Regions from separate parts of the Nocardioides sp. NBC_00368 genome, predicted to be linked through region 2. Evidence: riboswitches for the same ligand, from Rfam matches in the RefSeq annotation. Region 2 holds a riboswitch; the other holds the start of a gene.
What was found. A riboswitch is a leader RNA that binds a small molecule or an ion and turns the genes downstream of it on or off. The one in region 2 is predicted to bind glycine.
Positions count from the first base shown of each region.

Region 1: linked by a shared signal. The riboswitch ahead of gcvT (glycine cleavage system aminomethyltransferase GcvT) and the one ahead of gcvP (aminomethyl-transferring glycine dehydrogenase) in region 2 are both predicted to bind glycine.

Region 1 covers NZ_CP107970.1:147,750-151,961, reverse strand. Annotated here, with positions in the region: gene gcvH (glycine cleavage system protein GcvH) at 1-173, opposite strand, end outside; gene gcvT (glycine cleavage system aminomethyltransferase GcvT) at 182-1,285, opposite strand; glycine riboswitch at 1,342-1,441, opposite strand; glycine riboswitch at 1,443-1,539, opposite strand; gene OG984_RS00650 (CobW family GTP-binding protein) at 1,654-2,691, shown strand; gene OG984_RS00645 (hypothetical protein) at 2,653-3,471, opposite strand; gene OG984_RS00640 (Crp/Fnr family transcriptional regulator) at 3,503-4,183, opposite strand.
Region 2 covers NZ_CP107970.1:1,422,600-1,426,811, forward strand. Annotated here, with positions in the region: gene gcvP (aminomethyl-transferring glycine dehydrogenase) at 1-2,877, opposite strand, end outside; glycine riboswitch at 2,937-3,028, opposite strand; gene OG984_RS06820 (MerR family transcriptional regulator) at 3,111-3,728, opposite strand; gene OG984_RS06825 (MFS transporter) at 3,874-4,212, opposite strand, start outside.

The DNA of each region.
Region 1 (4,212 bases), 1.3 Mb from region 2:
TCGCCGCAGCTCTCTCCCCCGGTGATCTTGGTGCCGACCTCGGGCAGCTCGACGAAGACGATGTCGCCCAGCGCCTCGGTGGCGAAGGCGGTGACGCCGATGCGGGCGACGTCGCCGCGGGTCTCGAGCCACTCGTGCTCGGCGGTGTAGGACAGGTGGGTCGGGTTGGTCATGGCGGTGCTCATTTCTTGGAGTAGAAGGGAAGGTCGACGATCTCGGCGTCCTCGCGGCTGCCGCGGACGTCGACCTGGACCTTGGTGCCAGCGGCGGCGAGATCGGGCCGGACGTACGCCATCGCGATCGGGTGGCCGAGGGTCGGCGACGGGGAGCCGCTGGTGACGACGCCGATCTCGTCGCCGGTGGCCGGGTCGACGACGGCGTAGCCGGCCCGCGGGGACCGGCGCCCGGTGGCCACCAGGCCGACGAGCATGCTCCGCGGGCCTTCGTCGCGACGCGTCGCCAGCGCCGCCTCCCCCACGAAGCCGTCGGGCTTGTCGAAGGAGACGACCCGGCCGAGGCCGGCCTCGAAGGGGGTCGTGTCGCGGTTCAGCTCGTGGCCGTAGAGCGGCATGCCCGCCTCGAGCCGGAGGGTGTCGCGGCAGGCGAGTCCGGCGGGCTGCAGCCCGTGCGGCGTACCGGCCTCGGTGAGAGCCTCCCAGATCGCGACGGCCGACGAGGGCGCGCAGTAGATCTCGAAGCCGTCCTCGCCGGTGTAGCCGGTGCGCGCGAGCAGGACGTCGGCCCCGGCGACGGTGCCGGCGTCGATGGCGTAATAGCGCAGGGAGTGGACGTCCAGGTCGGTCAGGGCCGCGACGATCGCCGCCGAGGCGGGGCCCTGGACCGCGATCAGCGCCCACTCCGCGGAGGCGTCGTGGACCGCGGCATCGAACCCCTGGGAACGCTCGGCCAGAGCCGGGGCGACCACGTGGACGTTGCTGGCGTTGGCGACGACCAGGTAGCGCTCCTGCTCGAGCCGGTAGACGACCAGGTCGTCGATGATGCCGCCGTCCTCGGCGCAGATCATCGAGTAGCGGGCGCGGCCGATGCCGATCGCCGACGGGCGACCGACCAGGGCGTGGTCGAGGGCTCGCCCGGCCTCGGGGCCGGTCACCTCGATCTCGCCCATGTGGCTGAGGTCGAAAAGCCCGGCGGCGGTGCGGACCGCGTGGTGCTCGGCGGTCTCCGAGCCGTAGCGCACCGGCATGTCCCAGCCGGCGAAGTCGGTGAACGAGGCGCCGAGCGCCTGGTGGATCTGGTGCAGAGGGGTAGGGACAGATGAGCTCATGTGTGCGGGAGGCTCCCTGGTGGTGGGTGCCCAAAGCGGCACCCGTGGACGGGTGACCTCCCCGCTCTGTCATCGCTACCTGAGAGCTTCACCGCCCGACGGGGGCGGTTTGCACCGTGGGTGCAGGATCGTCGGATCCTGACTTTCCAGAGGTCGCCTCACCACAGCGGTCATTTGGGCCTGAGAGATTCTGGGGAGGTTTGCTCCTTCGGCGCCTCACCCGGGATGGGCGAGGACTCTCCCGCTGCAGTTCGAACGGCGGATGTGAAGTTGTGCGGCAAACCTAGGTCTGGCCTCCCCGGCCGTCAAGATCTCGGCACCGCGACCCACTAACGGGAACTGTTCTCACCACCTTCTACGATGGCTCGGTGCCACCGACCAACGCCAGCACCCGGGTCCCCGTGGTCATCCTCACCGGCCATCTCGGTTCCGGGAAGACCACGCTGCTCAACCATCTGCTGCGCCAGCCCGGCGCTCGGGTAGGCGTGGTCGTCAACGACTTCGGCGACATCAACGTCGACGCCGGGCTCGTCACCGGCCAGGTCGACGAGCCGGCCTCGATCGCCGGCGGCTGCCTGTGCTGCCTGCCCGACGCCGGCGGCCTCGACGACGCCCTGGAGAAGCTGACCCACCCGCGGCTCGCGCTCGACGTCGTCATCGTCGAGGCCAGCGGGCTCGCCGAGCCCGGCACCTTGGCCAAGCTGGTGCGGTTCAGCGGCGTCGAGCGGGTACGCCGCGGTGGACTCATCGAGGTCGTCGACGCCTCCTCCTACTTCGACACCCTCGACGACGGCCGGGGCCCGGCACCGGTCCGGTTCGCGGCCGCCTCCCTGGTCGTCGTCAACAAGACCGACCTGGTGCCGTCCGCCGAGCGGGAGGAGACCCTGGCGCGGATCGAAGCGCGGGTGCGGGAGCACAATCCCGAGGTCCATGTGGCGTACGCAGTGGGCGGCCGCATCGACCCGCGGCTCGTCTACGACGCCGCCGTCCCCGAGGACCCGCCCGACGAGCTGCCGATCGCCGCGCTGATGCGCGAGGCGGCCTCCGACCACCACGCGCACCAGCACGCCGGGTCGGTGACCGTGACGACCCCAGGCACCATCGAGCCCGCCCGGCTGCTCGACCTTCTCGAGGACCCGCCCCCTACGGCGTACCGGATCAAGGGGACCGTCGCCGTCGCGACCGGACAGGGACCTCGCAGCTACCACGTGAACCTGGTCGGACGCAGCGCCCATGTCGCCGCAGCCAGGCGGACACCGGACGCGACGAGCGAGCTCGTGGCCATCGGCCTCGACCTCGAGACCGACTCGGTCCGCCAGCACCTCACCGACGCCCTCACCGAGGCCGAGCGGCCGAGCACCGAGGGCCTACGCCGGCTCCGGCAGCTGGTCCGCGTCAGTCTCTGACTCCGAGGTCCATCCTCGGACGCGGTGGACGGTCGCCGTCTTCGGGTGCGATCCGGACGGAGGCCCGACCTCGAAGAGGTCGATCATCAGGAACAGCGGGTACGTCGGCGCATGCGGCACGCGTCGTACGACGAGGCCCTCACAGCCGATGACGGTCTCGCGCCCGTCCCAGATCGCTGTCCAGGTGTGCGCCCGGGTCGCGTCGAACGGGACGGTGACCTCTGCCATGTCGGAGCTCAGGCGCGGATCGTGGTGCGCCTTGAGCCCGGAACGGGCGACCGTGGTCGCGCCGATCGCGTCCGCATCGATCTCGAAGATGCAGATCTCGCCGGAGTCCTCATCGGCCAGATGCTCGGTGCCGATCAGCCATGCCGCGAGCATGCAGCCGTCGTCCCGGCTCGCGGCGACGGTCACGTCCACGCGACCACGAGCGGGCGCGAACAGGAGCCGTTGCGGCGTCTCGGTCCGGACCAGGAGCCCGTCCTCCCGGTGACGGTGCGTACCTCGTGCGGAGCCGACCGGTCCCGAGTACGTCCCGGTCTGCAGGTTCGAGACCCGCAGGGGCGCGTCCTCGGGTCGCCAGTCGAGCTGGTCGGCCTCGATCCGCAGCTCGAGCGCACCGGGGACGAGCCGGTAGCGAGCCTCGGACCGCTCCGGCGTCGTCCAGTGCGGCAGATAGTGCGGGATCCACCGCTGCTCGGACAGCCCGCCGGAGAAGTCCTCGTCGAGATCCGGCCGCCGGGCCGGCGGCGGAGGCAGCTCATCGAGCGGCGAGACCATGCTCGATGGTCTCACCCCCGAGGAGCAGAGGTCACCCGGCTCGGCGGACGATCCGCTCCATGTCGGTGATGACCACCGAACGCGACTCCAGCCTGACCCAGCCCTTGGCCGCGAAGTCGGCGAGCGCCTTGTTGACCGTCTCCCGGGCCGCGCCCACGAGCTGGGCGAGCTCCTCCTGGGTCAGGTCGTGGCGTACGTGGACGCCCTCCTCGGTCTCCTCACCGAACCGCTCGGCGAGGTCGAGCAGCGCCTTGGCGACCCGGCGGGGAGCATCGGCGAAGACCAGGTCGCCGATCACGTCGTTGGCCCGGCGCAGCCGACCCGACAGCAGGGCGAGCAGCCCACGGGTGACGCTGGGGCGCCCGTCGAGCAGGCCCAGCAGGTCGTCGTGCGAGAGCGAGGCGAGCTCCACCTCGTCGGTGACGGCCGTGACCGTCGAGGAGCGCCGACCGGGGTCGAAGAGCGACAGCTCACCGAAGACCTGGCCCGGCCCCAGGATCGCCAGCAGGTTGTCCTGTCCGTTGGCCGCGGCGCGGCTCAGCTTCACCTTGCCGTCCACCACGGCGTAGAGCCGGTCCGCGGGGTCTCCCTCGTGGAACAGAACCTCGCCACGTCCGAGGCGTGCCTGGCCCATCGTCGCGAGCAGCGCCGTCATCGCCTCGTCGTCCAGCTCGCTGAAAAGCGGTGCGTGCCGAAGCACGTCTTGATCCATTACCCAGCCGCTCCTGTCGTCATTTTGCC
Region 2 (4,212 bases):
GGACTCCACCGGCGGGCAGGAGCAGACCAGGTTGCGGTCGCCGTAGGTGTTGTCGATACGGGCGACGGGCGGCCAGTACTTGTCAGGGTCGATGCCGCCGGGGAAGACAGCCTCCTCGCGGGTGTACGGACGGTCCCACTCGCCGACGAGGGCACGCGAGGTGTGCGGGGCACCGCGCAGGACCGAGGTCTCGGCGGTCCACTCCCCCGAGGCGACACGGTCGACCTCGCCCTTGATCGCGATCATCGCGTCGATGAACCGGTCGAGCTCGGCGAGGTCCTCGGACTCGGTGGGCTCGACCATGAGCGTGCCGGCGACCGGGAAGGACATCGTCGGCGCGTGGAAGCCATAGTCGATGAGTCGCTTGGCGACGTCCTCGACGGTGACGCCGGTCTCCTTGGTCATCGGCCGCAGGTCGAGGATGCACTCGTGCGCGACCAGGCCGGTCTCGCCGCGGTAGAGCACCGGGAAGTGCTCGTTGAGACGGGCGGCGACGTAGTTGGCCGACAGCACCGCAGCCGACGTCGCCCGGGTCAGACCCTCCGCGCCCATCAGCCGGATGTAAGCCCACGAGATCGGCAGGATGCCGGCCGAGCCGTACGGAGCGGCCGAGATCGCGCCGATGCCCGAGCGCTTCGAGGCGTCCGGGTGCAGCGAGTGCGACGGCAGGTAGGGAGCCAGGTGCGAGCGGACCGCGACCGGACCGACACCTGGGCCACCACCGCCGTGCGGGATGCAGAAGGTCTTGTGCAGGTTGAGGTGGGAGACGTCGCCGCCGAACTCGCCCGGCTTCGCGTAGCCCAGCAGCGCGTTGAAGTTGGCGCCGTCGATGTAGACCTGACCACCGGCCTCGTGCACCAGGGAGCAGACCTCGGTGATGCCCTCCTCGTAGACCCCGTGGGTCGAGGGGTAGGTCACCATGATCGCGGCCACCTTCTCGCCGTGGTCGGCCAGCTTCGCGCGCAGGTCGTCCAGGTCGACGGTGCCGTCCTCGGCCGACTTCACGACCTGGACCTTCATGCCGGCCATCGCGGCGGAGGCGGCGTTGGTGCCGTGGGCCGAGGACGGCATCAGGCAGATGTCGCGGTGGCCCTGGCCCTGGGCGTCGAGGTAGCCGCGGATCGCCATCAGGCCGGCGAACTCGCCCTGCGAGCCGGCGTTCGGCTGGATGGAGACCTCGTCGTAGCCGGTCACCTCGGCCAGCCAGCCCTCCAGCTCACCGACGAGCCGCGCGTAGCCGGCGGCGTCCTCGGCGGGGACGAACGGGTGCAGGTCGGCGAAGCCGGGCAGCGAGATCGGCTCCATCTCGGTGGTCGCGTTGAGCTTCATCGTGCACGAGCCGAGCGGGATCATGCCCTTGTCGAGGGCGTAGTCGCGCGCGGAGAGCTTGTGCAGGTAACGCAGCATCTGGGTCTCGCTGTGGTGCGCGTTGAAGACCTCGTGGGTGAGGTAGTCGGTGGTGCGGACCAGGCCGTCGGGCAGCGCACTGGCCGTGGTGCGGTCGATCTCCTCGAGGTCCACGCCCGAGATGCCGAAGGCGTTGAGCACGGCCGAGAGGGTCGACCGCGTGGTCGCCTCGGAGGTCGAGATGCCGACGGTGTCCGCGTCCACGAGACGCAGATGTACGCCGAACCGACGCGCAGCGGTGACGACATCGGCCGCCCGCCCGGGCACGGTGACGCCCAGGGTGTCGAAGAACGTCTCCGAGACCAGCTGAAGCCCGGCCGAGCGGAGCGCGGCGGCCAGCACGGCGGCGTAGCGATGGGTGCGGGTCGCGATCGTCTTGAGCCCGGCGGGGCCGTGGTAGACGGCGTACATCGAAGCACCGACGGCCAGCAGCACCTGCGCGGTGCAGATGTTGGAGGTCGCCTTCTCCCGGCGGATGTGCTGCTCACGGGTCTGCAGGGCGAGCCGGTACGCAGGCCGCCCCTCGGCATCCACGGAGACGCCGACCAGGCGACCGGGCAGGTGACGCTCGATCCCCTCGTGGACGGCCATGTAGCCGGCGTGCGGGCCGCCGTAGAAGAGCGGGATGCCGAAGCGCTGGGTCGAGCCGACGACGACGTCGGCGCCGAGCGTGCCGGGCGCCTCCAGGACGGTCAGCGCGAGCAGGTCGGCTGCAACCACGGCGAGCGCGCCGCGCTCGTGGGCCGCGTCGATGATCGGCTTCAGGTCGGGCACACGGCCGGAGGCGCCGGGGTACTGCACCAGCACGCCGATCACGTCGCCCTCGGGAAGGCCCTGGGAGAGATCGGCCACGACGACCTCGAGGCCCATCGCCTCGGCGCGCACCTTGACGACCTCGATCGACTGCGGCAACGCGTCGGCGTCGATCACGAACGGTCCGGAACCCTTCCGGTTGGCCCGGTGCACCAGCGCCAGCGCCTCGGCGGCTGCGGTGCCCTCGTCCAGGAGCGACGAGTTGGCCACCGGAAGGCCGGCCAGGTCACCGACCATCGTCTGGAAGTTGATCAGCGCCTCGAGGCGACCCTGGGAGATCTCGGGCTGGTAGGGCGTGTAGGCGGTGTACCAGCTCGGGTCCTCGAGCACGTTGCGGCGGATCACCGGCGGCGTCACGGTGGCGTGGTAGCCCAGCCCGATCATCGCCTCGCCGGGCTTGTTGGACGCGGCGATCTCGCGGGCGAGCGACGCGACCTGCGCCTCGCTCAGCGCGGCGGGCAGGTCCAGCGACTCGACGGAACGGATCCCGGCCGGGACGGCCGCGTCCATCATCGCTGCTACCGAGTCGTAGCCGAGCCGCGCGAGCATGGTCGCCTCGTCGGCGGCCGAGAGCCCGACGTGGCGCTCCACGAACGGGGAGGCGGCATCGAGCTCGGACAAGGTGGGCGTGTCGGACACAGTGGCTCCTGAGGGCATCTAAGACAACTCGTAAGCCCTCCCCCTCTGTCACCGCGCCTTCGCCGCTTCAGAGTTGCCTGGTCCGCACAGTCGTGGGTGCCTGAGAGTTTCCGGGGAGGAATTGCCCCTTCGGCGCCCCAACGAGTTGGGGCTCTCCCGTGCGGGATGGTCAGCACCCCCAGCATAAACGACAGGGCCTCGAGGTCCCGCCTCTGCGGGACCTCGAGGCCCTGTTTCGAATGAGTCCTAGGTCACCCGGCGTTGCGGGCGGCGCGGCGGGCGGCCAGCTCGTCGGACGCCGAGGCGACCTGCTCGCCGTCCTCGGCGGTACGCTCGCTGGGCAGCTCGGAGAGGGTCCCCTCGATCTCGCGCCAGACACCGCCGATGGCGATGCCGAAGACGCCCTGCCCGCCCTGGAGCAGGTCGATGACCTCGTCGTTGCTGGTGCACTCGTAGACCGAGGCGCCGTCGCTCATCAGGGTGACGCGGGTCAGGTCATCGGTGCCCCGCTCACGCAGGTGGTGCACCGCGGCACGGATCTGCTGCAGCGAGATGCCGGCGTCGAGGAGTCGCTTGATGACCTTGAGGATCAGGATGTCGCGGAAGGAGTAGAGCCGCTGGGTGCCGGAGCCGGTGGCGCCGCGCACGCTCGGCTCGACGAGGCCGGTGCGTGCCCAGTAGTCCAGCTGGCGGTAGCTGATCCCGGCCGCGTTGCAGGCCGTCGGACCGCGGTAGCCGGTGTCGCTCGGCAGTGGCGAGACATCGTCGGTGAAGAGAAGGCCCTGCTCGTCGGCCTGCTCCGCCGCGCGTTGCGCGTCGTCGGCGCCGTGGCCGGGCTTCTGCTCGTGGTCGAACACGATGTCCTCCATCGTCTACTCCGTTGTGCGTAACTCCGCTCGGGGAATGAACGGCTGCGGCGGGGGGACCACACCGTTGGAGTTACAACAGAGACAACTACAAGGTAAGCGCCGCAAGGTCCCTGGTCAAAGAACCCCCTCCGGCGTGTCGCCCAGCCTAACCCTCATGTTGAGAATGAGGCTTTCGACCGCTGCCGGTCGCGATCAGAGCGGTCAGCGCCAGCACGACGGCTCCGACGAGAAGGCACGCCCGCATCCCGGGCAGGGTGAGGACCCCGCTCGCACCGGCACCCAGTCCCCCGAACACCGCGACCGAGATCGCGCCTCCCGTCTGTCGGAACGTGCTGAGCGCACCGGTCGCGACGCCCACCCGCGTGGGCTCGACGGCGTCGATCAGGTCGGCGGTGACGACGGTGATGGCCAGGGCACCACCGGTGGCGAGCGGGACGAGCAGGACGAGCACCAGCCAGACCGGGGTGGTCTCCGTGACCGGGAG